4 regions of the Streptomyces sp. NPDC050842 genome follow, and region 4 is predicted to be linked to each of the others. Evidence: riboswitches for the same ligand, from Rfam matches in the RefSeq annotation. Region 4 holds a riboswitch; each other region holds the start of a gene.

Region 1 (6,986 bases), on a different contig from region 4:
GCGGACGATCTCCAGCGGGAAGCGGACGCGGTTCTCGTACGAACCTCCCCACCGGTCGGTGCGCTGGTTCGTGGCCGCGGCGATGAACTCGTTGATGAGGTAGCCCTCGGAGCCCATGACCTCGACGCCGTCGTACCCCGCCTCCTTGGCGAGCTCGGCGCAGCGGGCGTAGTCCTCGACGGTCTGCTCGACCTCGGCGTCGGTCAGCTCGTTCGGTACGAAGGGACTGATCGGGGCCTGGATGGCGCTGGGCGCCACGAGGCCGGGGTGGTACGCGTACCGGCCGAAGTGCAGGATCTGCATCGCGATCCGGCCGCCCTCGCCGTGCACGGCGTCGGTGATCAGCCGGTGCTCGGCGACCTCGTCGGCGGTGGTGAGCTTGGCCCCGCCGTCCCAGGGGCGGCCGGCCTCGTTGGGCGCGATGCCGCCGGTGACGATGAGGCCGACGCCGCCGCGGGCGCGCTCGGCGTAGAAGGCGGCCATGCGCTCGAAGCCGTGCTCCGTCTCCTCCAGGCCGACGTGCATCGAACCCATGATCACCCGGTTGGGCAGGGTCGTGAACCCGAGGTCGAGCGGGCTCAGCAGATGCGGGTACGGGGTGGGGGTGGGGGTCGCGGTCATGGGGGCGCCTCCTCGCGCAGGATCAGTCGACCTCAGTTCTAGGGGACCCCTCTCTGTTATGCAACTAGTTGCAGAAGGTTCGGAACGTGATGTGTACTACTCAGTAGCTACCGGGGCGGTCTGCGACCAGGCGTCGAGCTCCTCCGGCGTACGGGGCTCGGGCGCGTCCGGGGCGAGCAGCCCGTGGGCGCGCAGCAGCCGGGCGACGGACGTGCCCCAGGGCCGCCGCAGCCGCGCCGCGTCGAGCAGGGCGTCGTCCCCGAGGAGCTCGGCGACCGGACCGGTCCGCAGCCCGGCGGGGGAGAGCACCGCCGCCTCGTCCGCCCAGCGCAGCGCGAGATCCACGTCGTGCGTCGCCATCACCACCGTCGTCCCGGACGCGCGCAGCCGCGCGAGGGCGTCGAGCAGCCGCTCCTGGCCGTGCGGATCGAGCCCGGCCGTCGGCTCGTCCATGATCAGCACCCGGGGCCGCATCGCCACCGCGCCCGCGATCGCCGCCCGCTTGCGCTGCCCGTACGACAGCAGATGCGTCGGCCGGTCCTCCAGGGCCACGATGTCCAGCGCCTCCAGGGCCTCGCGCACCCGGAGCCGCACCTCCTCCTCCGGCAGTCCCAGGTTCATCGGCCCGAAGGACACGTCCTGGCCGACCGAGGCCGCGAACAGCTGGTCGTCCGGGTCCTGCACCACGAGCTGCACGGTCGTCCGCAGCCGGGTCAGCCCCTTCCGGTCGTACGTCACCTCCGCCCCGTCCAGGAGCAGCGACCCGCTCCCGCGCCGCAGCCCCCCGCTGAGCAGCCGCAGCAGCGTCGTCTTGCCGCTGCCGTTCCGCCCGAGCAGCGCGATCGCCCGCCCCTCCGGCACCGCGAAGTCCACGTCCGACAGCACCGCCGGCCCGTCCTCGTAGGCGAAACCCGCCTTCACCAGCTCCACGACGGGCGTCGCGGAGGTCGTCGGAGACGTCACGGCAGGAACCTTTCGAGTACGAGGGTGAGGGCGACGAGCCCGCAGAGGAGCCCGCCGGCCGTCGCCAGGAACCGGCGGGAGACCGCGGCCGCGGGGACCAGGACCCGCAGGGTCCCGTCGTAGCCGCGCCCGGCGAGCCCGGACTGCAGGCGCTGGGCCCGGTCGAAGGCGCGCACGAACGACGTGGCGCCGAGGCCGGCGAGCGAGCGCCAGGTCGCCGCCCGGGTGGTGTGCCCGAGGCGGGCGGCCTGCGCCTGACGGATCTTGGACAGGGAGTCGAGGAGCAGGAAGATGATCCGGTACATCACGAGCGCCACGTCCACCACGGGAGCGGGCACCCCCGCACGGACGAGCCGGGGGAGCACGTCGGAGACGGGCGTCGTGAACGCGAAGAGCAGCACCCCCAGCGAGGCGGCGGCGGTCCGCAGCAGCAGCTCGCCCGCGTGGACGGGCCCGCCGGGCGCGAGGGCCACGAACCCCCGCGCCCCGCCCACCTCGAAGAGCAGCGGCACCGCGCCCGTGACGCAGAACCCGAGCGGCACGCGGAACGCCCGCCACAGCTGACGGCCCGCCACCCCGGCCGGGCCGAGCAGGACCACGAGCGTGGCCGCCGCGACGAGCACCGCACCCGGCCACGGCGGCAGACACACCGCGCACAGGGTGAGACCGAAGCCGAGCAGGGCCTTCTCGACGGGATGGCGGCGGCGCCAGCGACTGCTGTGCGCCGCCGCGTCGATCGGCAACATGGGCGGCTACGCGTCCTTGTCCCCGGCGTCGACGCGCGAGTCCGCACGCGCGACACCCTCCGCGCTCTCCATACCATCCCCGGCCTGCGCCAGCGCGCGGGCCTCACCCTGCCGACGTCCGCGCCGCACACCGAAGTAGTAGGCGAGGACACCGGCGCCCAGCGCCGCCTGGAGGGCGAACAGCGCCGACTCGATCTCCCCCGACGGAGGCTCGTACAGGGGGCTGAACCACGGTTCGTAGTCCGGCTGGAGCTCCGTGATCGCGGTCTCCGCCTCCGCGTCCGCCCCGGCGAACGGCTCCTCCTTGTGGTCGCCGAGCCCCAGCGCGAGCGGCAGCACCGCGAGCGCGGCGACGACGAGCAGCAGCAGGGCGTTGATCTTCGTGTTCCGGCTGACGGTGAAGCTCATCGCGCGGCCGCCTCCTCGTGTCGCTTCGTGGCGGACCGGGTCAGGACGCCCAGCCGGGTCAGCTCGCCCTTGCTGGACTGCATGAGCAGCCGCATCACGAGCACGGTGAGCAGGCCCTCGCTCACCGCCAGCGGGATCTGCGTCACGGCGAAGATGGAACCGAACTTGGCCAGGGCGCCCATGATGCCGCTCCCCTGGTCGGGGAAGGCCAGCGCGAGCTGGACGCTCGTGACGCAGTACGTGGACAGGTCGGCGACGAACGCGCCGAAGAAGACGGCGACCATCAGCGGCGCACCGAACCGGCGCACCAGCAGATAGGTCCCGTACCCCGCCCAGGGCCCGACGATCGCCATCGAGAAGGCGTTCGCGCCGAGCGTGGTGAGCCCGCCGTGGGCGAGCAGCAGCGCCTGGAAGAGCAGGGTGATCGTCCCGAGGACCGCCATGATCGGCGGTCGGAAGAGGATCGCGCCCAGACCCGTACCCGTCGGATGCGAGCAACTGCCCGTCACGGACGGGAGCTTGAGCGCGGACAGGACGAACGTGAAGGCGCCGGAGGCGCCGAGCAGCAGGGTGGACTCGGGGTTGGAGCGCACCTCGCGGGTGAGCGCGCGAACCCCGTGGACGACAAACGGAGCGGCCGCGACGCCCCAGGCGGCGGCGTGTACGGGGGGCAGATACCCCTCGGCTATATGCATGGTTGGGAGACCCTCTCCAGCACCTCGTGGATGGACAACGCACCTTGGCCGGTCTCCTGGCTGACGGTCATACGTCCCGACTCCGCCTTCCCACACCGCGGTGGTCTCCCACAACGGTCCAGTGGCTTGCCCACGGGGGTCTCCCACGGGTGTGGAGCCGGAACTCCCGATCACAGTGGCGAGGGCCGCACCGGTACTGCACCGGTTTCCCGTACACCAAGGCCCTGCGACACTAGTGCGTTGACCAGGTGCATTACAACGCGGAGGAGCACGGAGCGGTGAGTGATGTTCGACAGAGGGTCAGTTCCGGGTCGCCACTCGAACCGGAGATCGGCTTTTCCCGGGCCGTTCGAAAGGGTGCGTACGTAGCGGTCGCCGGGACCGCTCCCATCGGCGACGACGGGGCCGCCGTCGCGCCGGGCGACGTGTACGCCCAGACCGCCAGGTGTCTCGACATCGCCGAGGCGGCGCTGAAGGCGGCGGGTGCGTCCCTGGACGACGTCGTGCGCACCCGCGTCATGCTCACCGACGTGACCTCGTGGAAGGAGGCCGCGCGGGCCCACGGGGAGCGGTTCGCGGAGGTGCGGCCGGTGACGACCTTCGTCGAGGTCTCGCGGTTCATCGATCCCGCGTGGCTCGTCGAGGTGGAGCTCGACGCGGTCGTGGACTGACGACGGGGGGAGCGGGCCGACAGTCGGCCGGCCCGCCACTGCTCCGTACTACTTCGGCTCCGTCGCGATCTGGATCAGGTTGCCGCAGGTGTCGTCGAAGACGGCGGTGGTGACGGGGCCCATCTCCAGGGGCTCCTGGGTGAAGTGGACGCCGAGGCCGCGCAGACGGGCGTACTCCGCCCGCACGTCGTCGACCGCGAACTGGGCCAGCGGGATGCCGTCCTGGACCAGCGCGTCGCGGTACGGCTTGACCGCCGGATGGCCGGCGGGCTCCAGGAGGAGTTCGGTGCCGGCGGGCTCGTGGGGCGAGACGACCGTCAGCCACCGGTCCGTCTCGCCCAGCGGGACGTCGTGCTTCTTCACGAAGCCGAGGATCTCGGTGTAGAAACGCTCGGCCTTGGCCTGGTCGTCGACGAAGACGCTGGTCAGATGGATCTTCATGAGGTGCTCTTCTCCGGTCCTGGGGTGTCGGGCACGGGCCATCGCTCGGTGATGTGCCGCAGGGGGGCGGTGTTCAGGTCGTGGAACTTGTACCGGCCCTCCCGCCTGGTCTCGACGAGCCCGGCGGCCTCCAGCACGGCGAGGTGCTGGGAGACCCCCTGGCGCGAGATGCCGAGCTGATGCCTCATGCTCAGCCGCGAACAGATCTCGAACAGTGTCTGTCCGGATTTCTCCGTGAGCTCGTCGAGGATCGTGCGGCGGGTGGGGTCGGCCAAGGCTTTGAAAAGGTCGTCGGCCACCACTCCAGGATAGGCAACTCCTCGCTTGCCTATCAAGTCGACACCCTCACTCCCTGGCGCCGTCACTCACTGCTTGCGATAGGTGTACGCCTCCGAGGCCGCCGAGGCCACCGCGTCGAGATCCCCGCCCGCGCTCGCCGTCACCAGCGCCGCGACCGCGCCCTCGACGAACGGCGCGTCGATCAGCCGGGAGCCCTCCGGCAGCGCGTCGCCCTCGGCGAGCAGCGCCTTCACCGTCAGGACCGCACTGCCGAGGTCGACCAGGAGCGCCACCCCGGCGCCGCCGTCGACGGCCTCCGCCGCCGCGCGGATCAGCTCGGCGCTCGTCCCGAGACCGCCGTCGGGGAGCCCGCCCGCCGGCAGGATCGGCGCGGTCCCGCCCCCGCCCGCGAGGCCCTGGGCCAGCGCCGCCACCGCGGCCGCGACATCCGCGCTGTGCGAGACCAGCACGATGCCGACCGGCGCGGTCGCGCTCACCCGGCGCCCTCCGTACGGGCTGCGGCGGCGAGTTCGGCGAACAACAGCGCCGACGACGTCGCCCCCGGGTCCTGGTGCCCGATCGACCGCTCGCCGAGATAGCTGGCCCTGCCCTTGCGCGCCCGGAGCGGTACGGTCGCGAGGGCGCCCTCCTCGGCCGCCGCGCGCGCCGCACCGAAGGAGCTCCGCAGTCCCTCCACGGCCGGGACGAGCGCGTCCAGCATCGTCTTGTCGCCCACCTGGGCGCCACCCAACTGGCCCACAGCGGCCACCCCGGCACCGAACGCCTCCGCGAGCCGCTCCCGGGCGACACGCTCGTCCTCGCCCAGTGCCTTGCCCGTACGGCGCAGAAGTGTCCCGTACAGCGGTCCCGAAGCTCCGCCCACCGTGGAGATCAGCTGCCGTCCCGCGGCGACGAGCACCGCTCCGGGCGTCGCGGGCGGATCCTTCGCCAGCAGCTCCGCCACGGCCGCGAACCCGCGCTTCAGATTGACGCCGTGGTCGGCGTCGCCGATCGCCGAGTCCAGCTCGGTGAGCCGGTCGGCCTCACGGTCGACGGCCCCGGCCGTCGCCTCCAGCCACCGCACGAAGAAGTCCGCACCGAACGTCTCGTCCATGCCTGCGTCCTCACCCTCTCCCACTCCGTCTCCCATACCTTGTCTCACCGACCCCAGCGCAACGCGGGCGTCTGCACCGGCGCGTCCCACAAGCGCAGCAGCTCCTCGTCCACCTCGCACAGGGTCACCGAGCAGCCGGCCATGTCGAGCGACGTCACGTAGTTCCCGACGAGCGTCCGGGCGACCGGGATCCGGCGCTCGGTCAGCACCCGCTGCACCTCGGCGTTGAAGCCGTACAGTTCGAGCAGCGGGGTCGCGCCCATGCCGTTGACCAGCGCGAGCACCGGACCGGACGGGCGCAGGTCCTCGACCACGGCGTCGACGGCGTAGTCCGCGATCTCCCGCGAGGTCATCATGGCGCGTCGCTCGCGGCCCGGCTCGCCGTGGATGCCGATGCCCAACTCCAGCTCGCCGGCGGGGAGATCGAAGGTGGGGCTGCCCTTCGCGGGCGTGCTGCACGCACTCAGCGCGACCCCGAAGGACCGGCAGCGCGCGTCCACTTGGCGGGCGATCGCCTCCACCCGTTCCAGCGGGGCGCCTTCCTCGGCGGCGGCCCCCGCGATCTTCTCCACGAACAGGGTGCCCCCGGTCCCGCGCCGCCCCGCCGTGTACAGGCTGTCGGTCACCGCCACGTCATCGTCGACCAGGACCTTCGCGACCTGGATGCCCTCGTCCTCGGCGAGCTCCGCCGCCATCTCGAAGTTGAGCACGTCGCCGGTGTAGTTCTTGACGACGAACAGCACCCCGGCACCGCTGTCGACGGCGGCCGCGGCCCGTACCATCTGCTCGGGCACCGGCGACGTGAAGATTTCCCCGGGGCACGCAGCCGACAGCATCCCGGGCCCCACGAACCCGCCGTGCAACGGCTCGTGCCCGGACCCGCCCCCGGACACCAGCGCGACCTTCCCGGCCACGGGCGCGTCCCGCCGCACGACGATCCGCCGCTCCACGTCCACGGTCAGCTCGGGGTGGGCGGCGGCCATCCCCCGCAGCGCGTCGGACACGACGGTCTCCGGGACGTTGATCAACATCCGCATGGGTGTCTCCT
Region 2 (6,986 bases), on a different contig from region 4:
CCTCCGCCCCGTCGGTCACCACCATGAACTCGATCCCCACCTCGCCGGCCGGGTCGTCGAGCCGGAACCCTCCGGCCCTCGCCGGGCTCGGCCCGCCCTCCCGACCGGCGTACCAGTCACGGGTGGGCAGCCACGAGGCGAGCAGCTCCATCTTGGTGGGCTGCATCGTGGTGTGGTGGATGACGGCCATCGTGCGACTCTTCCTCTCGACCGGGCGAACTCACGGGCCAACGGAACCTAACAGACGGTTCCCGGGTCACCGCGCGGGGCCGCCCGGCCGGACCTGGCCCGGGAGGTCGGGTGGCGTCCCCGGCTGCTGACGGCCGACGGCCCGTCGGTCAGCGGTAGTACCCCTCGACGACGGCCCGGACCTCGTCGAGCAGCGCGGGGCCGTCCTGCGGTACGGGCGGCTTGCCGCCGGCCGGCCTGATGTCCAGGAGTTGTTCGCCGGAGAGGGCGAACACCACCCGCCGCAGCCCCGCCAGCCGGATGACGGGCTCGCACATCCCGCAGGGCTCGCAGCTGGTGTACATCGTGGTCTCCGCCGCCGTGGCCGCGTCCAGCTCCCGCGCGGCCCAGCGCGCCAGCTTCAGTTCGGGGTGCGCGGTGATGTCGCGGTCGGTGAGGGTGGTGTTGTACTCCTCCGCCAGCACCGTCCCGTCCGGTGCCGCGAGCAGCGAGCCGAAGGGCGGGTCGCCGCCGTCCTTCGCCTTGGCCGCGAGCGCGATGGCCCGGCGGAGGAGGGTGTGGTCGTCGTGAGTGATCATGCGATGGCTCCGTTCAGTCGTGGGACAGGGAAAGGGACCCTGCCACGGCGGTGAGTACCTGCCAGGCCTTTTCCGGGTGGTGTGTCTCACTCGGATTCCCTGCGTACGGGTCGAGGACGACGGACTCGGCGCCAAGCAGCCGCAGTCGGTCGAGGTCGTCGAGGATCTGGTCGAGCGTGCCGTGCCCCGCGAGCCGGTCCGCGCCGGTGACCGGTGCCGCGGTGACCTGGAGGGCGATCCGCGGGGCCAGCGCCGGCACGGGGAGCCGCAGCTCCTCCGCGGTGGCCTTCAGCCGGTCGGCGCCCTCGCGCAGCCACGGCAGGGTGGGGCGCAGCGGATGCCAGGCGTCCCCGAGCCGTACGGCTCGCCGCACCCCCGCGTCGCTGTTGCCGCCGACCCACACCGGAATCCTCCTCTCCCCGTAGTCCGCGGTGTTCGCCCACGCCTCCCGGACGCCCCGCAGGTGCTCGTCGGTCAGCCGGCCACGGCGCTCGAAGGGGATCCCGAGGGCGGCGAACTCCTGTCGCGCCCAGCCCACGCCCACGCCGAGGACGAGCCGTCCACCGCTCAGCTGATCGAGGTTGGCCGCCATCCGGGCGGTGAGCAGCGGGTGCCGGTAGGGCGCGATGAGCACGGTCGTGCCGAGCCGGACGCGGGTGGTGAGGCCGGCCAGCCAGGAGAGGGTGGTGAACGGCTCGTAGAAGGGTGCCGGATAGCGCTCGGCGACGTCGGGTGTGACGGCGATGTGGTCCGAGACCATCAGGAGGTCGTAACCCAGGCCTTCCACGGTCCGGGCCCAGTTCCGCAGGACTCCGGGGTCGGTGCCGGGTCCAAAGTTGAGGATGTTGACTCCGATCTTCACGAGAACGAGGCTAGCCAGGCGGCCGGGGCCCGCAGAAGGGCTTCCCGCCTGTTCCGGGGCCCTTCGGCCGTGGATCCGCCGGTAATCTGGCCGGATGACCGAGACCCTCGACGCGACGGACTGGGCGATCCTGAGGGAACTCCAGAAGGACGGCCGGATCGCGTACACGGAGTTGGCGCGGCGGGTGAACCTGAGCGCGTCGGCGACCAAGGAGCGGGTGCGGCGGTTGGAGGACGCCGAGGTGATCACGGGGTTCCGGGCGGAGGTGGACCTGGAGCGGACCGGCTACCCGGTGCTCGCGGTGGTCCGGCTGAAGTACCCGGGGACACGGCACGAGCCGTTGCGCCGGCTGCTCGGTGAGCGCCCGGAGTTCCTGGAGTGTCTGCGTACCACCGGGGACGACTGCTACGTCCTGAAGGTGGCGGCCACGTCGATGTCCCATCTGGAGGAGCTGGTCGACGCGCTGGCGCAGTTCGGGAGTACGACCACGAACCTCGTCCTCAGCCGGACGCTGCCGTTGCGCGGACCGGCCGAGCCGCGAGCGGACGTGCGCGCGGCTCGCTGAGATCCGGAAGGGGCGCGCGATACCGACCGCGCGCCGTCCACGTCCGACCGCACGCTCCGGCGAACGGGGCACAGGGCACTGGGGACTTCCCGACCAAGATCAATAGCCTGACGTCCGGCGCGTGACCTCGCGTCTGTCGGACAGAGAAGGCAAGCGACTCCCGTGAAACTCCCGATGTTGCAGCGCATGGCCTGGCTCACCGCGGCGACCGCGCTGCTGACGACGCTCGGCTCCGCCCCGGCAGGCGCCGCCGGGGAATGGCAGAAGGTCGGTGCCGACGCCCGCAGCGGTGTCAGCGGTCTCGCGTACGAGGGCACTACCGAGGACGGAACCGGCGTGCGCGTCCTGGCCGTGCACGACAACAAGCGCTCGGGCCAGCAGCGGCTTTCCCGGATCACCCACCGGGAAGGCTCCGACACCGTCTCCCCACTGACCTGGGACGGGCCGGAGCCGGTCGACCTCGAGGCCATCGAGGCCATCCCCGGGATGCCGGGCGAGTACCTGGCGCTGACCAGCCGCGGCGTCCTCTTCCGTGTGAAGGTCGCCGGGTCCACGGCGACGGTCGTCGACTACACGCCGCTGCCGGCGATCGGCGAGGGCGACGACTTCGAGAGCTTCGCGCTCGTCGCGCAGAACGGGAAGCTCGCCGCCCTGTGGGCGGACCGGGGTACCGGCCCGGACCGTCCCGCCACCCTGTACGCGGCGCCGCTGACGTTCGCCGCGTGGGGGCAGCCGCTGTTCGGCGCGGTGACGAACCGGACCTACCGGTCGACGCACCCGGACGACGCAGGCACGCGGCACATCTCCGACATCGCGGTGACCGCCGCCGGCCGGCTCGTCGTGGGTTCGGCGGCGGACGCCGGCGACGACGGCCCGTTCGACTCCGCGGTGAGCGACGCCGGCCGGGTGACGATCTCGGCGACGGGCCGGGTACGGGTCTCGCTCGCGGCCTCCCCGACCGTGCTCGGGACGTACCCCCAGTACAAGATCGAGGCGGTGGAGTGCCTGCCCGACTCCACGGACACCCTGCTGGGCACGGACGACGAGAACCTCGGCGGCTACGTACGGACGGTGTCCCTCTGCGGCGCCTGAGCACGACGTGACCTGACGGACTCCGGGGCCTGATGGGGCCCCGGAGTCCCCTTTGCGTGCACAGACCGCGAGGACCGGGCTACGCTGCGGGTGCAGCTGGTTCGCCCCCGTCAGCCGGACGGGACGCGTCGTAAGAGGGAACCCGGTGGGAATCCGGGACTGCCCCGCAGCGGTGAGCGGGAACGACCGCCGTCATCAGCACTGGGCCCGGGAAGGGTCTGGGAAGCGACGGCCATTAGGTGTCCTCCCCCGTGAGGACGTGCCCGCGAGTCCGAAGACCTGCCCGTTGCCCGCACGCGGACGATTCCGCGCGCGGATGTTCCGGTGACCTCGTGGGCGGGTCGGCGTACAGAGCGAGAAGGACGACCGCGTCGCACCGCGCCGGGTCGCGCCGTCCGTTCCGTCACCCCTTCGTGCCCTCGTCCCGTCACCGGGATCTCAGGGATTCATCTCGCGAAGGAGATCTCCGTGACCACCAAGTCCGCAGCCGCGGCAGCGCAGGCCACCCTGTACGGCTACCCCCGCCAGGGCGCCGACCGGGAACTGAAGAAGGCCGTCGAGGGCTACTGGCAGGGCCGCGTCACCGCCGACGCCCTCCGGACCACCGCCGCCGACCTGCGCCGCACCACCTGGCGGCAGCTCGCCGCCGCCGGTATCGACGAGGTCCCCACCGGCGACTTCTCGTACTACGACCACGTCCTCGACACCACCGTCATGGTCGGCGCGATCCCCGCCCGCCACCGGGCCGCCGTCGCGGCGGATCCGCTCGACGGGTACTTCGCCATGGCACGTGGCACCCAGGACGTCGCACCGCTGGAGATGACCAAGTGGTTCGACACCAACTACCACTATCTTGTCCCGGAGTTGGGTCCTGACACGGTCTTCGCGGCCGACTCCTCCCAGCAGGTCACGGGCCTCAGGGAAGCCCTCGACCTGGGCCTCGGCGCCCGGCCCGTCCTGGTCGGACCCGTCACCTACCTGCTTCTCGCCAAGCCGGCGCCCGGCGTGGCGGCCGACTTCGATCCGCTCACCCTCCTCGACCGGCTGCTTCCGGTGTACGCCGAGGTCCTCGCCGACCTCCGCGCGGCGGGCGCCGACTGGGTGCAGCTCGACGAGCCCGCCCTCGTCCAGGACCGCACCCCGGCGGAACTGAACACCGCCGCACGCGCCTACCGCGACCTCGGCGGCCTCACGGACCGGCCGAAGCTCCTGGTCGCCTCCTACTTCGACCGGCTCGGCGACGCCCTCCCGGTGCTGGCCAAGGCGCCGGTCGAGGGGCTGGCCCTCGACTTCACCGAGCGGGCGGCCGCCAACCTGGACGCGCTCGCCGCCGTCGGCGGCCTGCCCGGCAAGCGACTCGTCGCGGGAGTGGTCAACGGCCGCAACATCTGGGTCAACGACCTGACCGCGTCGCTCACCACGCTCGGCACCCTCCTCGGTCTCGCCGACCGCGTCGACGTGGCGGCCTCCTGCTCCCTGCTGCACGTCCCGCTCGACGCCGCCGCGGAACGCGACATCGATCCGCAGATCCTGCGCTGGCTCGCCTTCGCCCGCCAGAAGACCGACGAGATCGTCACCCTCGCGAAGGGACTCTCGCAGGGCACCGGCGCCATCACCGGCGAACTCGCCGCCAACCGCGCCGACCTCGCCTCGCGCGCCCGCTCCCCCATCACCCACGACCCGGCCGTTCGCTCCCGCGCCGACGCCGTCACCACCGCCGACACCCGCCGCTCCCAGCCGTACGCCAAGCGGGCGAACTCCCAACACGCCGCCCTCCGGCTTCCGTTGCTCCCCTCCACGACCATCGGCTCGTTCCCGCAGACCGCGGAGCTGCGGACCGCGCGGGCCGACCTGCGGGCCGGGCGGATCGACACCGCCGGCTACGAGGAGCGCATCAGGTCCGAGATCCGGGAAGTGATCGCCTTCCAGGAGAAGACCGGCCTCGACGTCCTGGTCCACGGCGAACCCGAACGCAACGACATGGTCCAGTACTTCGCCGAACAGCTCACGGGCTACCTGGCCACGCGCCACGGCTGGGTCCAGTCCTACGGCACCCGCTACGTCCGGCCGCCCGTCCTCGCCGGCGACATCTCCCGGCCCGCACCGATGACCGTCCGCTGGACGGCGTACGCCCGGTCCCTCACCGCCAAGCCCGTCAAGGGCATGCTCACCGGACCGGTCACCATGCTGGCCTGGTCCTTCGTCCGGGACGACCAGCCCCTCGCCGACACGGCCCGGCAGGTAGCCCTCGCCCTGCGCGACGAGGTGAACGACCTGGAGGCAGCGGGCACTTCGGTCATCCAGGTGGACGAGCCGGCTCTCCGCGAGACCCTGCCGCTGCGCACCGCCGACCACAGGACGTACCTGGCGTGGGCGACGGAGGCGTTCCGCCTCACGACCGCCGGAGTGCGCCCGGAGACCCAGATCCACACCCACATGTGCTACGCCGAGTTCGGCGACATCGTGCAGGCCATCGACGACCTCGACGCCGACGTCATCAGCCTGGAGGCCGCCCGCTCCCACATGCAGGTCGCCCGCGAACTCGCCGCGCACGGCTACCCGCGCGAGGCGGGACCCGGCGTCTACGACATCCACTCCCCGCGCGTCCCGAGCGCCCACGAGGCCGCCGAACTGCTCCGCACCGGCCTCGAAGCCATCCCCGCCGAGCGGCTCTGGGTCAACCCCGACTGCGGTCTGAAGACCCGAGGTTGGCCCGAGACCCGCGCCTCCCTGGAGAACCTGGTCGCGGCGGCCCGCACCGTCCGCGCGGAACTCGCCACCCCCTGACCGTGCCGTAGGGCCAGGGAATCCCCGCGCCCCCGCCCGAGCGGCGGGGGCGCGGGGATCACGAGCAGCACAGGCAGCACACACAGCACGGGGATCACGGGGAGACCGTGGCGGCCGGTGGCGTCCAGCGGCGAGTACGGGCCGAGGCGGACGAGAGGCCGTACTCCTTCCTGAGGTGCTCGGGGATGGCGTAGTGCATGACGCGTCCGCGGGTGAGGGAGGACAGTTCGAGGACGGTGGTGAGGTGGCCGAGGCGGTCCAGGGCCCACGCGCCGAGCGGGGAGCGGTCCTCGATGGTCTCCAGGACGCCGAGGAGGTGGGGGACGGACTTGACGAGCGTGTCCCAGCGGGTGCGGGGGACGTCCAGCCAGTCGGCGCAGGTGTCGCCGACGAGGTAGCGGATGAGCGCGGAGACGACCGGGTCGAAGAGGGTGCCGGGCACGACCTCCTCGTAGAGGTCGATCAGCTGCCGGGTCAGATGGGATCCCTCCGGGGAGGGGCCCATGTGGCGGATCATGTACTGGTCGAGGAAGCGGCGGGCGTCGTCGAGGGTCTTCGGTACGGCGTCCTGGTCGACGCCCAGCATGGCGCCGACCACGCGCCAGGCGTAGTAGTAGGCGTCCGCGCCTTCGGAGGTCATGTGGATGCCCAGGCGGTGGAGACTGTCAAGGACGAGCATCGAGAAGAACATCTGCCCGCCGATCATGTCCTCCTGACAGATCGGCACCCCCAAGGCCCCGGTGTCCCAGCGGTCCTCGCGGGTGAGGTGGTGGCGGATGGAGGCGTGGAGCAGGCGGACCTTCTGCGCGGCGGGGATGAAGCGACTGCCCGCCTCGAAGGCGTCGGGCCGCATCAGGTAGACGGTGAACTGGCCCGTCTCCGCCATGCGGTTGGACGGGTAGCTCAGACCGTG
Region 3 (6,986 bases), on a different contig from region 4:
AGGGGGGTGAGGAAGCGGCGCAGGGCCTCTTCGTAGCGGACGGGGTCGGCGTTCCACATCGCCGCGTGCGGGGCGTGCCGGACCGTGTGCAGGGTGACCAGATCGGGGCGGCGGGCGGCGAGCTCGACGGACGACTCCCAGGGGGCGAGCGTGTCGTCGGGGCCGTGCAGGAGGAGGACCGGGACGCGCAGGGCGCCCGGTTCCGAGGCGGCCTGGAGCCGGTCCCCGTGGGGCCCCGTCCGGCCCTGGGCGGCGCGGACGGCGAGCGGGAGCAGGGGTCCGGGGACGTGGTGGGCCGTGGCGAGGCCGCGGAGGGTGGCCTCCCAGTCCAGGACCGGGGAGTCGAGGACGAGGCCCCTGATCCGGTCCCGTACGCCCGACTCGACGGCGGCGCGCAGGGCCATCGCGGCGCCGGTCCCCCAGCCGTGCAGGACGACCTTGTCGGCGCCGCGGCGGACGGCGTAGCGGATGACGGCGTCGACGTCCCGCCACTCGGAGTCGCCGAGGTGGGCGAGACCGTCCGGGGAAGCGGGCGCCCCTTCGTCGCCGCGGTAGGAGGGGACGAGGACCGGGATCTTGCGGCGGTTGTAGAAGGGGACGACGTTCAGAGGGTGCTCGCGGGTGGTGCCGAGGCCGTGCAGCGCGATCACCCACGTGGTGCGCGGGGCGGCCACGAGCCAGCCGGGCAGGGGGCCGAGCTCGCCGGGGACCTCGACGTCCTCGTGGGCGAGGCCGAGGGCGCCGATCGGTGTGCCGCAGTGGAGCTGGGGGGTGAGGCGGACGCGGGCGCCGGGGCCGAGGACGCCGAGCTCGACCCGTTCCAGGCGGCGGACGACGGAGTCGGCGGTGTGCGGGACGCGGTCGAGGACGGGGCCGATGACGGCGTGCAGGCCGGGGGCCTGGATCCCGTACGTGCCGGGGCGCAGCGAGGCGAGGCTGCGGGTGAGGGTGATCCGTTCGGGTTCCGTGGCGTGCACGGTGAGTCTGGGGTCTCCCGGGAGTGGTCGTCCGGACGGCACCTTGAGGGCGACGTCGCTGGCGTACCGGCCGGCCGCTACCGCGGCCGCACCGACACCGATCAGGGTGGTGACGGCCGCTGCCGTCGCTGTAGCCGGGCGCACGCTCCCAGTGTCGGCAGGTCTCGGGCGGCCTGCCACCGGGCGGACCCGGCCGGGGTGTCACTCCCCGGGGCACCCCGGGGAGTGACATGGGTCTCCTCGGCGGGGTCCCCCGGTCGGATGGTTCGGTCCAGGGGGCGGAACGGGGCGGCGGGGGACGAACCGGGCCGCGTCGCCGGTGCCTTGCGGGAGCCGGATTACCCGGGGTCGCAGGGCGACCGCATCGTGGACACCCCCTCGGACGGGGCCCTAAGCGGAATCTCTTGACACCGGATGGGGACACCACGCCGCCCGCCCCAGTTCACCTTCCGTTCACTCAGGTTGCCTACGTTCGTCGAGCCACTGACGTCAAACGATTGCCTGGGTAAATGGAACACATCACGCTGCTGCTCGCCATTGTGGTCGTGACAGCTCTCGTGTTCGATTTCACGAACGGTTTCCACGACACCGCCAACGCGATGGCCACGACCATCTCGACCGGTGCCCTGAAGCCCAAGACGGCGGTGGCCATGTCCGCCGTGCTGAACCTCGTCGGCGCGTTCCTGTCCGTGGAGGTCGCCAAGACGATCTCCGGCGGGATCATCAACGAAGAGGGCATTCGTACAGAAGTGATCTTCGCGGCGCTCGTGGGCGCCATCCTGTGGAACCTGCTGACCTGGCTCGTGGGCCTGCCGTCCAGCTCCTCCCACGCCCTCTTCGGCGGCCTCATCGGCGCCGCGGTCATGTCGGCCGGCTGGTCGGCCGTGAACGGCCCGACCATCGTCACCAAGGTCCTCATCCCCGCCATCGCCGCGCCGCTCGTCGCCGGCCTCGCCGCGATGCTGGCCACCCGGCTGACGTACAAGATCGGCGCCAACACCGACACGAAGCACACCGCCAAGGGCTACCGGGTCGGCCAGATCGCCTCCGCGGGTCTCGTCTCCCTCGCCCACGGCACCAACGACGCCCAGAAGACGATGGGCATCATCACCCTCGCCCTGGTCACCCAGGGCGTCGTCGCCCCCGGCTCCAACCCGCCCCTCTGGGTCATCGTCGCCGCCGGCGTCGCGATCGCGCTCGGCACCTACCTCGGCGGCTGGCGCATCATCCGCACCATGGGCAAGGGCCTCACCGACCTCCAGCCGCAGCAGGGCTTCGCCGCCCAGACCAGCGCCGCCACGGTCATCCTGGCCTCCTCGCACCTCGGCTTCTCCCTCTCCACCACCCAGTCCTGCTCGGGTGCCGTGATGGGCGCGGGCCTCGGCCGCAAGGGCGGTGTCGTCCGCTGGTCGACCGCGACCCGGATGTTCGTCGCCTGGGGTCTGACCCTGCCCGCCGCGGGCCTGGTCGGCGCCGGCGCCGAGTTCCTCACCAAGCAGGGTCCCTGGGGCATCGCCGCCGTCGCGGTCCTGCTGGTCTCCGGCTCGGCCGTCATCTGGTCGCTGTCCCGCCGCAAGCCGGTCGACCACAACAACGTCACCGACGACGACCTCGACGGCGAGTCCGAGCCCGCGGGTGTGGTGACCACCGCGATCGCGGCCGTCACCCCGCCGCCGGCCGGTTCCGTCGCCGCCGTCGCGGACGAGGACCTGAAGACCACCATCCCCTCGCCGGTTCCCACGGACCCGGCCGCTCCCCCGGCCCCCGCCGCAGCGGTGTAAGGAACCAACGACATGAAGATCGACTGGGCAGCTCTCGGCTCCGTCTTCGGAGTCAGCCTCGTGGCGACCGTCGCCCTCGTGGGCCTCTTCACCCTCGGCATCATCGGCCTCTCCAAGCAGGAGCAGGCCGCCGCCCAGGGCGGCTCGGCCACGATGGCCCGGACCGGCGCCTACGCCTGCTTCGCCGCGTGCCTGGCGGCCGTGGCCTACGGCATCTACCTGATCGTCGCCTGACGGTCCTCGCCACTCCGCAGTACATCGGCCGGGCGGTCCGCACCTTCGGGTGCGGGCCGCCCGGCCGCCGTGTTCGTGGTGCTTGCCGGGGCCCGTGTCTGTGGTGCTTCGCACAGTGACCTGTCGCAGGTCAAGGGTGGGTTGACGGGTGTTCGCGGGCCGTGGTGGACTGCCGAGGCCATTACGGCGGCAGCAGAGGAAGTCCGGTGCGAATCCGGCGCGGTCCCGCCACTGTGACCGGATCCGAAGGGTCCGGGAGTCAGGAACTCTCGCCGCCGGTCACGTCGATCCAGGGCGCGGACCCTGAGTGAGGACCTGCGCCATGCCCGGCCGCATCAGAGCCAGCCGCCTCTCCCGGGACGGATTCGCGTACGGCGCGGCCCTCGGGCTCGCCGTCGACCGGCTCGTCGGCGATCCCCGCCGCGGACATCCCGTCGCCGTCTTCGGCCGCGCGGCCGCCGCCGTCGAGCAGCGCCTGCACCACGACCACCGCGGCTGGGGCGCCCTGCACACCGCCGTCTGCGCCGGCTCCACCGCCGCCCTCGGCGCACTCGCCGCCCGGGCCGTACGGGACCGGCCGGCCGCCGCCGTGGCGCTGACCGCCGCCTCCGTCTGGGCCGTCGTCGGCGGCACGACCCTGGGGCGGGAGGCCCGCGCGATCGGCGGGGCGCTCGCCGTCGGGGACCTGGAGGTCGCCCGGGAGCGGCTGCCGCACCTGTGCGGGCGCGACCCGCAGTCCCTGGACGGCCCCGCGATGGCCCGCGCGGTCGTCGAGTCCGTCGCCGAGAACACCTCCGACGCCGTGGTCGGCGCCCTCTTCTGGGGTGCCGTCGCGGGCGTGCCGGGCCTCGTCGCCTTCCGGGCGGTCAACACCCTCGACGCGATGGTCGGCCACAAGTCCCCGCGCCACCGCCGCTTCGGCTGGGCCTCGGCCCGGCTCGACGACGTGGCCGGCTGGCCCGGGGCCCGGCTGACGGCCGTCGCCGCGACGCTCGCCGGAGGCAATCCGCGCGGGGCCGTACGGGCCTGGCGGGCGGACGCCGACAAGCACCCGAGCCCCAACGCGGGCCCCGTCGAGGCCTCCTTCGCGGGCGCCCTCGGCGTACGGCTCGGGGGGACCCTCTCGTACGGCGGGCGGGTCGAGCACCGGCCCGTGCTCAACGGGGAAGGGCGGCCCGTCGAGGTCGCCGACATCGACCGGGCGGTCCGGCTCTCCCGCCGGGTGACCGTACTGACCCTGGCCGCCTGTGTCGGCGGCCGCATGATCATCGGTGCCGTGAAGCGCGCGAAGCGGAGGAACGCATGAGGGGTGGGGGCCTGCTGGTCGCCGGGACCACGTCCGACGCCGGCAAGAGCGTCGTGACGGCCGGCATCTGCCGCTGGCTGGTCCGCAAGGGCCTGAAGGTGGCGCCGTTCAAGGGGCAGAACATGTCCCTCAACTCCTTCGTGACCCGCGAGGGCGCCGAGATCGGGCGGGCCCAGGCCATGCAGGCGCAGGCCGCCCGGGTCGAGCCGACCGCGCTCATGAACCCGGTCCTGCTCAAGCCGGGCAGCGACCGCTCCAGCCAGGTCGTCCTGATGGGCAAGCCGGTGGGCGAGATGAGCGCACGCGGGTTCTTCGGGGGGTCCGGGGGGTCGTCCCCCGGGAAGGCACTGCGCGGGGGGCGGCAGAAGGAGCTCTTCGAGCCGGTCATGGCGTGCCTGGAGGAACTCCGGGGCATGTACGACGCCGTGATCTGCGAGGGGGCGGGCAGTCCGGCCGAGATCAACCTGCGGCGCACGGACATCGTGAACATGGGCATCGCGCGGGCCGCGCGGCTACCCGTCGTCGTGGTCGGCGACATCGACCGGGGCGGGGTCTTCGCCCAGTTCTTCGGGACGACGGCGCTGCTGAGCCCCGAGGACCAGTCGCTCGTCGCCGGATACCTCGTGAACAAGTTCCGGGGTGACGTGACCCTGCTCGAACCCGGGCTCGACATGCTGTACGGGCTGACCGGGCGCCGGACCTTCGGTGTCCTGCCGTACGCGCACGGGCTCGGCATCGACGAGGAGGACGGGCTCCGGGTCTCGCTGCGCGGCACCGTGCGCGAGTCCGTCGTCGCGCCGCCGGTCGGCGCGGACGTGCTGCGGGTCGCCGTGTGCGCCGTCCCGCTCATGTCGAACTTCACCGACGTCGACGCGCTGGCCGCCGAGCCGGGTGTCGTCGTCCGGTTCGTGGACCGGCCGGAGGAACTCGTCGACGCCGACCTCGTCGTCGTGCCGGGGACCCGGGGGACGGTCAAGGCGCTCGCCTGGCTGCGGGAGCGGGGGCTGGCCGGCGAGCTGGCCCGGCGCGCGGCCGAAGGGCGGCCGGTGCTCGGGATCTGCGGCGGGTTCCAGGTGCTCGGCGAGCACATCGAGGACGAGGTCGAGTCGAAGGCCGGGGCCGTCGACGGGCTCGGGCTGCTGCCCGTACGGGTGCGGTTCGCGCGCGAGAAGACCCTGGCGCGGCCGGTCGGCGAGGCGCTCGGGGAACGGGTCGAGGGGTACGAGATCCATCACGGCGTCGCGGAGGTGGGCGGCGGCGAGGCGTTCCTCGACGGATGCCGGGTCGGCTCCGTGTGGGGCACGCACTGGCACGGCTCGCTGGAGAGCGACGGGTTCCGCCGGGCGTTCCTGCGGGAGGTCGCGGCGGCGGCGGGGCGTCGGTTCGTGCCCGCCCCGGACACGTCGTTCGGCACGCTGCGGGAAGAGCAGCTGGACCGGCTCGGCGACCTGATCGAGGAGCACGCGGACACGGACGCGCTGCTGCGGCTGATCGAGGAGGGGGCCCCGGCGGGGCTGCCGTTCGTGCCGCCGGGTGCGCCGTGAGTGCCGGTTGCGGGGTGGGGGGAGCGCGGCGGGGCCGCGCGGGGCGTGCGCCCGGCCTCCGGCCGGGCTCGGGTTCCCACCCGCACCACCCGTGCGACTCGGAGAGTCCGGTGCGGGTGGCCCCTGTGGGTGGTTGCCCGCCGTCGGCGACCGCCGGGCCGTGGCCGCCTGCCGCTCTGGCGACGGCACACGCTCGCGGCGCCGGAGCGCGCGAACGGCCAGGCGTCATCCCGGGCCGGCCGGCCCTCTCGCATCATCTGATCGAACTTGAAGGAGTGACCGCCCGATGAGCACCCGGTTTCCGTTCACCGCCGTCGTCGGCATGGACGACCTGCGGCTCGCGCTGCTGCTGAACGCGGTCAGTCCGGCGGTGGGCGGTGTGCTCGTCCGGGGCGAGAAGGGGACCGCCAAGTCCACGGCCGTCCGCGCGCTCGCCGATCTGCTTCCGGTGGTACCGGTGGTGGCCGGCTGCCGCTTCAGCTGCGACCCGGTCTCGCCCGACCCCGGCTGCCCCGACGGGCCGCACGACGGCGCCCCCGGGGCCGAACGGGCCGCGCGGATGGTCGAGTTGCCCGTCGGCGCGTCCGAGGACCGGCTCGTCGGCGCGCTCGACATCGAGAAGGCGCTCGCCGAGGGCGTGAAGGCCTTCGAGCCGGGGCTCCTCGCGGCGGCCCACCGGGGCATCCTGTACGTCGACGAGGTCAACCTGCTGAGCGATCACCTGATCGACCACCTCCTCGACGCCGCCGCCATGGGCGCCTCCCACGTCGAGCGCGAGGGCGTCTCCGTGCGCCATGCCGCCCGTTTCCTTCTCGTCGGGACCATGAACCCCGAAGAGGGCGAGCTGCGGCCGCAGTTGCTCGACCGGTTCGGGCTGACCGTGGAGGTCGCCGCTTCCCGCGTGCCCGAGCAGCGGGTGGAGGTCGTCCGGCGGCGGCTCGCCTTCGAGGACGACCCGGCCGCGTTCGCCGCGCGCTGGGCCGGTGAGGAGGCCGATCTGCGCGAGCGGATCATCGCCGCCCGCGACCTGCTCCCGAAGGTGGTCCTCGGGGACGCCGCGCTGCTCCAGATCGCCGCGACCTGCGCCGCGTTCGAGGTCGACGGCATGCGCGCCGACATCGTGATGGCGCGGGCGGCGACCGCC
Region 4 (6,986 bases):
TTCTCCCACATGCCGCGGGACTCGGCTTCGAGCAGGCGTTCCGCGATGCCGTGCAGGGCCCAGGGGTTGGCTTCCTTCAGGAAGGCCTGGTTGTCCGCGTCGAGGACGTATTCCTGGGTGAGCTTGTCGTACATCCAGTCGGCGACCACGCCCGTCGTGGCGTCGTAGCCGAAGAGGTAGTCGACCGTCGCCGCCAGTTCGAACGCGCCCTTGTAGCCGTGGCGGCGCATCGCCTCGATCCAGCGCGGGTTGACCACGCGGGCGCGGAAGACGCGGGAGGTCTCCTCGACCAGCGTGCGCGTGCGGACCGTCTCCGGGCGGGTGGAGTCGCCGATGTACGCCTCGGGGGCCGTGCCCTTCAGCGCGCGGACGGTCGCCACCATGCCGCCGTGGTACTGGAAGTAGTCGTCCGAGTCGGCGATGTCGTGCTCGCGGGTGTCCGTGTTCTTAGCGGCCACCGCGATGCGCTTGTACGCCGTCTCCATCTCGGCGCGCGCCGGGCGGCCTTCGAGGCCTCGGCCGTAGGCGTAGCCGCCCCACACCGTGTAGACCTCCGCGAGGTCGGCGTCCGTGCGCCAGTCGCGGCTGTCGATCAGCTGGAGGATGCCCGCGCCGTACGTTCCCGGCCGGGAGCCGAAGATACGGGTCGTCGCGCGCCGCTCGTCGCCGTGCTCGGCCAGGTCCGCCTGCGCGTGCGCCCGGACGTAGTTGTCCGCGGCCGGTTCGTCGAGGGCTGCCACGAGGCGTACCGCGTCGTCCAGGAGGGCGATGACGTGCGGGAACGCGTCTCGGAAGAAGCCCGAGATGCGGAGGGTGACGTCGACACGCGGGCGGTTCAGTTCGGCGAGGGGGATGGCCTCCAGGCCGTTCACCCGGCGCGAGGCGTCGTCCCAGAGCGGGCGGACGCCCAGCAGGGCCAGCGCCTCGGCCACGTCGTCGCCGGCGGTCCGCATCGCGCTCGTACCCCAGAGGGAAAGACCGACGGAGGTCGGCCACTCGCCGTTGTCCGTGCGGTAGCGCTCCAGGAGCGAGTCGGCGAGGGCCTGGCCCGTCTCCCACGCGAGGCGGGAGGGCACGGCCTTCGGGTCGACCGAGTAGAAGTTGCGGCCCGTCGGCAGGACGTTGACCAGGCCGCGGAGCGGGGAGCCGGACGGACCCGCCGGGACGAAGCCGCCGTTCAGGGCGTGGACCGCGTGGGTCAGTTCGTCCGTCGTGGCCGCCAGGCGGGGGACCACCTGCTCGCAGGCGAAGCGGAGGACCGCCTGCACCTCCGGACCATAGGTGGTGGGGACGGCGTCGACGGACCAGCCCGCCGCCTCCATCGTCTCCACCAGCTCGCGCGCCTTCGCCTCCGCCTCGTCGGCCGTGGTGCGGGTCGCCGCCGACTCGTCCAGGCCCAGCGCCTCGCGCAGGCCCGGCAGCGCCTGCGTACCGCCCCAGATCTGGCGGGCGCGGAGGATCGAGAGGACCAGGTTGACGCGGGCCTCGCCCTCCGGCGCGCCGCCCAGGACGTGCAGGCCGTCGCGGATCTGGGCGTCCTTGACCTCGCACAGCCAGCCGTCGACGTGCAGCAGGAAGTCGTCGAAGCCGTCGTCCTCCGGCCGGTCCTGGAGCCCCAGGTCGTGGTCCAGCTTGGCCGCCTGGATCAGCGTCCAGATCTGGGCGCGGATCGCGGGCAGCTTCGACGGGTCCATCGAGGAGATCTGCGCGTACTCGTCGAGCAGCTGCTCCAGGCGCGCGATGTCGCCGTACGACTCGGCGCGCGCCATCGGCGGCACCAGGTGGTCGACGAGGGTCGCGTGCACGCGCCGCTTGGCCTGCGTGCCCTCGCCCGGGTCGTTGACGAGGAAGGGGTAGATCAGGGGGATGTCGCCCAGTGCCGCGTCGGGGCCGCAGGCGGCGGACAGGCCGGCGTTCTTGCCGGGCAGCCACTCCAGGTTGCCGTGCTTGCCCAGGTGGACCATGGCGTCGGCGCCGAAGCCGCCGTCCTCGGCGCGGGCGGCGATCCAGCGGTAGGCGGCCAGGTAGTGGTGCGACGGCGGGAGATCGGGGTCGTGGTAGATCGCGATCGGGTTCTCGCCGAAGCCGCGCGGCGGCTGGATGAGGATCAGCAGGTTCCCGCGGCGCAGGGCGGCGAGCACGATGTCGCCCTCCGGGTTGCGGGAGCGGTCGAGGAACATCTCGCCGGGCGCCGGGCCCCAGTGCTCCTCGACGTGCGTACGGAGCTCCTCGGGCAGGGTCGCGTACCAGCGCTTGTAGTCGGCGGCCGGGATGCGGACGGGGTTGCGCGCGAGCTGCTCCTCCGTCAGCCAGTCCTGGTCGTGGCCACCGGCGTCGATGAGGGCGTAGATCAGCTCGTCGCCGTCGCCGGAGATCAGGCCGGGGAGGTCCTCGGCCGGGCCGAAGTCGTAGCCCTCCGCGATCAGGCGGCGGAGGAGGGAGACGGCGGAGGCGGGGGTGTCCAGGCCGACCGCGTTGCCGATGCGGGAGTGCTTCGTCGGGTACGCGGAGAGGACGAGCGCCAGCTTCTTCTCGGCGTTCGGGATGTGGCGGAGCCGGGCGTGGCGGACGGCGATCCCGGCGACGCGGGCCGCGCGCTCGGCGTCCGCGACGTACGCAGGAAGCCCGTCCGCGTCGATCTCCTTGAAGGAGAACGGGACGGTGATGAGGCGGCCGTCGAACTCGGGCACGGCGACCTGGCTGGCCGCGTCCAGCGGCGACAGGCCTTCGTCGTTCTCCTCCCAGTTCTCGCGCGAACCGGTCAGGCACAGCGCCTGGAGGATCGGCACGTCGAGCCCGGCGAGCGCGCCCGCGTCCCAGGCCTCCTCGTCGCCGCCGGCCTGCGCCTCGGCGGGCTTGGTGCCGCCCGCCGCGAGGACGGTGGTGACGATCGCGTCGGCGGTACGGAGCCGGTCGAGCAGCTCCGCCTCGGGGGCGCGCAGGGACGCCACGTACAGGGGGAGGGCCTGGGCGCCGGTGTCCTCGATCGCCGCGCAGAGGGTTTCCACGAAGGCGGTGTTCCCGCTCATGTGGTGGGCGCGGTAGTAGAGCACCGCGATCGTCGGGCCGGTCGTGTGACGGGCCGTGCGCTCCAGGGGGCCCCAGGTGGGGGCCGGCGCCGGGGCCTCGAAGCCGTGGCCGGTGAGGAGGACGGTGTCGGAGAGGAAGCGGGCCAGCTGCTCCAGGTTCCCGGGGCCGCCGTGCGCGAGGTAGGCGTGCGCCTCGGTGGCGACGCCGACGGGGACGGTCGAGGTCTCCATCAGCTGGGCGTCGGGGGCCTGTTCGCCGCTGAGCACGACGACCGGCTTCCCGGTGGCGCGGATCGCGTCGATCCCCTCCTCCCAGGAGCGGATGCCGCCCAGAAGGCGGACGACGACGAGTTCGACGCCGTCGAGGAGGGCGGGGAGTTCGGCGAGGGGCAGCCGGGAGGGGTTGGCGAAGCGGTACTCCACCGGGCCGCCGGCCCCCTCGGCCGAGGCGGCGTTCGCCGCGCGGGCACTGAGCAGGTCGGTGTCGGAGTGCGACAGCAGCAGAAGCATGGCGTGCGCAGGCCCTTCCTCGGGGTTGTCCGCGCCCCGGGTGGTCGTGTGGGTTGGGGCCTCCCCTGCTCGAGCGAAGCCGAGAGCTTGGGGAAGGGAGTTCCTGACTCACCCGTGCCATCGCTGGTACGGGCTCACAGTGGCGGGACCGCGCCGGATTCTCACCGGGCTTCCTCCCCGGGGTCCTGGGACCCCATGCCGATCTGCATCCTAGATCGTGGCGTCGGCGGGGCGGGGCGGGGCGGGGAGTCGGCCGGATCACACTCGGTGGTGGCCCGGTTCCCCGTGGGTATGCTCGCCGCCATGCCGCCCACCCCACCCCCGACGCCCGAACGGGACGAAGCTCGCATACGGGACCGTGGCGACGCCTGCCCCGGGGCGCTGCGCCTGCATGCCGCCGACGACGGCCGGCTGGCCCGACTGCGGCTGCCCGCAGGGCGCTTGACGGCACGTCAGGTGGCAGCGCTTGCGGACGCGGCGGAGATCCTCGGCGACGGGCGGATCAGCATCACGTCCCGGGGGAACGCGGAGCTGCGCGGCCTCGCGGACGACTGCGGGGCGGAACTCGCCGCGCTGCTCGCGGAAGCGGGCCTGCTGCCCTCCCCCACCCACGAGCGCGTCCGCAACATCGCGGCCTCCCCGGCCGCCGGCCTCGACGGACTCGGCGGCCCCGAGGTCCAGTTGTGGGCCCGTGAGCTGGACACCCTGCTGTGCGCCGAGCCCTGGGCGGCGGCGCTTTCCGGCCGTTTCCTGTTCGTCCTCGACGACGGGCGCGGAGACGTGGCGGGCCTCGGCGGCGATGTGACCTTGGTCGCAGTGGAGCCGGGGCCGGCTGACCCTTCCGGATCCGCGCTGCTGTACGTGGGCGGGAGGGCCTTCCGGGTCGGCGGGGCCGACGCGCCCCGGGCCGCCCTCGCCGCCGCCGGGGCTTTCCTGGACGCCGCCCGCGAGGCCGGGAACGGGGCCTGGCGGGTGCGGGAGCTGCCGGAGGGGTGCGCCCCGGACACGGCGGGCGCGCTGGACCGCGCGGGGATCGCGGCGGAGCCCGTACCCACGCCACACCTCCTTCCCCACCTCCCCGATGGCGCGCCCCTCGCCCCCGGGCCCCTCGGCGCCACCGCCCTGTACGTCCTGGCGCCCCTCGGCCGCCTCACCGCCGCCCAACTGCGCGCCCTGCTTCCCGCCGAGGAGGTACGGCTGACGCCGTGGCGCGGTGCGGTCGTCGTCGGGGCGGCGGCGGGCCGCCAGGACCACGACCGGCTCGCGGCCCTCGCCGCCGCCGGGCTGATCACCCGGCCCGACTCACCCTGGGCGGGCGTCAGCGCCTGCACCGGGCGCCCCGGGTGCGCCAAGTCCCTCGCGGACGTCCGCGAGGACGCGGCCCCGGGGTCCGCCCTCGGCCTCCCCCGCGGCCTCCACCTCCCCGTCCACTTCTCCGGGTGCGAGCGCCGCTGCGGGCACCCGCACGGCACCTGGGTCGACGTCGTCGCCACCGCCGACGGCGCCTACCTGGTGGACGGCGTCCCCACCCCCCGTACCGCCCTGCCCGACGCAGTGACCACGGCCCGCACGACCACAGCCACCACGACGACGAGATGAGCGAGAGCACCAGGATGTTCGACTACGAGAAGGACGGGGCGGAGATCTACCGCAGGTCCTTTGCCACGATCCGCGCCGAGGCGGAGCTCGCGGGCCTGCCCGCCGACGTCGCCCAGGTGGCGGTCCGGATGATCCACGCCTGCGGCATGACCGACCTCGTCCAGGACATCGCGTACTCCCCCCAGGTCGCCGCGAACGCCCGCGAGGCCCTGCGCGCCGGCGCCCCGATCCTCTGCGACGCGCAGATGGTCGCCAGCGGCGTCACCCGCAAGCGGCTGCCCGCCGACAACGAGGTGATCTGCACGCTCTCCGACCCGGCCGTGCCGGGCCTCGCCGCCGACCTCGGCACCACCCGCTCCGCCGCCGCGCTCGAACTGTGGCGGGACCGCCTCGAAGGCTCCGTCGTCGCCATCGGCAACGCCCCCACCGCCCTCTTCCACCTCCTGGAGATGATCGCGAAGGGCGCCGGCAGGCCGGCCGCCGTCCTCGGCATCCCGGTCGGCTTCATCGGCGCCGCCGAGTCCAAGGACGCGCTCGCCGCGAACACCCTGGACCTCGACTACCTCGTCGTACGGGGCCGGCGCGGCGGCAGCGCGATGACCGCCGCCGCGATCAACGCCCTCGCCCACGAAGCGGAGATCCAGGCATGAGCACCGCGCACACGAAGGGCAAGCTGTACGGGGTCGGGCTCGGGCCCGGCGACCCGAACCTGATGACGGTCGCCGCGGTGAAGGCCATCGCCGCCGCCGACGTCGTCGCGTACCACTCGGCCCGCCACGGCCGCTCGATAGCCCGCTCCATCGCCGCCGAGCACATCCGCGAGGACCACGTCGAGGAGCGGCTCATGTACCCGCTCACGGTGGAGACCACGGACCACCCCGGCGGCTACCGGGGCGCCCTGAACGACTTCTACGAGGAGGCCGCGGCCCGCCTCGCCGTCCACCTCGACGCCGGCCGCACGGTCGCCGTCCTCGCCGAGGGCGACCCGCTCTTCTACGGCTCGTACCAGCACATGCACAAGCGGCTCGCGGACCGCTACGACACGACCGTCATCCCCGGCGTCACCTCGGTGAGCGCCGCCGCCGCCCGGCTCGGCGAGCCGCTGTGCGAGGCGGAGGAGGTCCTCACGATCATCCCCGGCACCCTGCCGGAGGACGAGCTGACGGCCCGCCTCGCGGGCACCGACTCGGCGGTCGTGATGAAGCTCGGCCGCACCTTCCCCACCGTGAAGCGCGCCCTGGAGCGGGCGGGCCGGCTCGACGACGCGCGGTACGTGGAGCGGGCGTTCATGGCGGGCGAGCGGACCGGCGACCTCGCCGACATCGACCCGGACTCCGTCCCGTACTTCTCCGTCGCGGTCCTCCCCTCCCGTATCGACCAGGAGCTTCCGGTACGGGAGCGGGGCGAGGTCGTCGTCGTCGGCACGGGCCCGGCCGGCGCGCCCTGGCTGACGCCCGAGTCGCGCGGCGCGCTCGTCAACGCCGACGTCCTCGTCGGCTACACCACCTACCTGGACCGGGTGCCGGAGCTGCGCCCCGGGCAGATCCGGCACGGCTCCGACAACAAGGTCGAGTCGGAGCGGGCCGAGTTCGCGCTCGACCTGGCCAAGCGCGGGCGGAAGGTCGCGGTCGTCTCCGGCGGCGACCCGGGCGTCTTCGCGATGGCCACCGCCGTCCTGGAGGTCGCCTGCGAGCCGGCGTACGCGGACGTTCCCGTACGGGTCCTGCCGGGCGTGACCGCCGCCAACGCGGCCGCCGCGGCGGCGGGCGCCCCGCTCGGCCACGACTACGCCACGATCTCGCTCTCCGACCGGCTCAAGCCGTGGGACGTCATCGAGGCCAGGCTGCG

What was found. Region 4 has a riboswitch for cobalamin ahead of cobN (cobaltochelatase subunit CobN). Riboswitches for the same ligand answer to the same signal wherever they lie in the genome.
Region 1: it holds a riboswitch for cobalamin, as region 4 does, so the genes downstream of both, ACIBG6_RS02995 (energy-coupling factor ABC transporter permease) here and cobN (cobaltochelatase subunit CobN) in region 4, are expected to answer to the same signal.
Region 2: it holds a riboswitch for cobalamin, as region 4 does, so the genes downstream of both, metE (5-methyltetrahydropteroyltriglutamate--homocysteine S-methyltransferase) here and cobN (cobaltochelatase subunit CobN) in region 4, are expected to answer to the same signal.
Region 3: it holds a riboswitch for cobalamin, as region 4 does, so the genes downstream of both, ACIBG6_RS23980 (cobalamin biosynthesis protein) here and cobN (cobaltochelatase subunit CobN) in region 4, are expected to answer to the same signal.

Annotation. Positions count from the first base shown of each region.
Region 1 covers NZ_JBITGA010000001.1:671,852-678,837, forward strand. The annotation lists gene ACIBG6_RS02975 (FAD-dependent oxidoreductase) at 1-621, opposite strand, end outside; gene ACIBG6_RS02980 (ATP-binding cassette domain-containing protein) at 718-1,584, opposite strand; gene cbiQ (cobalt ECF transporter T component CbiQ) at 1,581-2,330, opposite strand; gene ACIBG6_RS02990 (energy-coupling factor ABC transporter substrate-binding protein) at 2,337-2,738, opposite strand; gene ACIBG6_RS02995 (energy-coupling factor ABC transporter permease) at 2,735-3,433, opposite strand; cobalamin riboswitch at 3,462-3,697, opposite strand; gene ACIBG6_RS03000 (Rid family hydrolase) at 3,712-4,104, shown strand; gene ACIBG6_RS03005 (VOC family protein) at 4,153-4,545, opposite strand; gene ACIBG6_RS03010 (ArsR/SmtB family transcription factor) at 4,542-4,844, opposite strand; gene ACIBG6_RS03015 (PTS-dependent dihydroxyacetone kinase phosphotransferase subunit DhaM) at 4,911-5,321, opposite strand; gene dhaL (dihydroxyacetone kinase subunit DhaL) at 5,318-5,938, opposite strand; gene dhaK (dihydroxyacetone kinase subunit DhaK) at 5,983-6,975, opposite strand.
Region 2 covers NZ_JBITGA010000013.1:24,476-31,461, reverse strand. The annotation lists gene ACIBG6_RS34420 (1,4-alpha-glucan branching protein) at 1-190, opposite strand, end outside; gene ACIBG6_RS34415 (nucleoside deaminase) at 339-767, opposite strand; gene ACIBG6_RS34410 (LLM class flavin-dependent oxidoreductase) at 781-1,629, opposite strand; gene ACIBG6_RS34405 (Lrp/AsnC family transcriptional regulator) at 1,724-2,194, shown strand; gene ACIBG6_RS34400 (hypothetical protein) at 2,381-3,286, shown strand; cobalamin riboswitch at 3,418-3,567, shown strand; gene metE (5-methyltetrahydropteroyltriglutamate--homocysteine S-methyltransferase) at 3,755-6,073, shown strand; gene ACIBG6_RS34390 (oxygenase MpaB family protein) at 6,168-6,986, opposite strand, start outside.
Region 3 covers NZ_JBITGA010000007.1:56,492-63,477, forward strand. The annotation lists gene ACIBG6_RS23965 (alpha/beta hydrolase) at 1-1,121, opposite strand, end outside; gene ACIBG6_RS23970 (anion permease) at 1,487-2,758, shown strand; gene ACIBG6_RS23975 (hypothetical protein) at 2,771-2,992, shown strand; cobalamin riboswitch at 3,149-3,281, shown strand; gene ACIBG6_RS23980 (cobalamin biosynthesis protein) at 3,315-4,298, shown strand; gene ACIBG6_RS23985 (cobyric acid synthase) at 4,295-5,842, shown strand; gene ACIBG6_RS23990 (putative cobaltochelatase) at 6,129-6,986, shown strand, end outside.
Region 4 covers NZ_JBITGA010000005.1:430,554-437,539, reverse strand. The annotation lists gene cobN (cobaltochelatase subunit CobN) at 1-3,539, opposite strand, end outside; cobalamin riboswitch at 3,618-3,751, opposite strand; gene ACIBG6_RS18990 (cobalamin biosynthesis protein CobG) at 3,831-5,138, shown strand; gene ACIBG6_RS18985 (precorrin-8X methylmutase) at 5,135-5,788, shown strand; gene cobJ (precorrin-3B C(17)-methyltransferase) at 5,785-6,986, shown strand, end outside.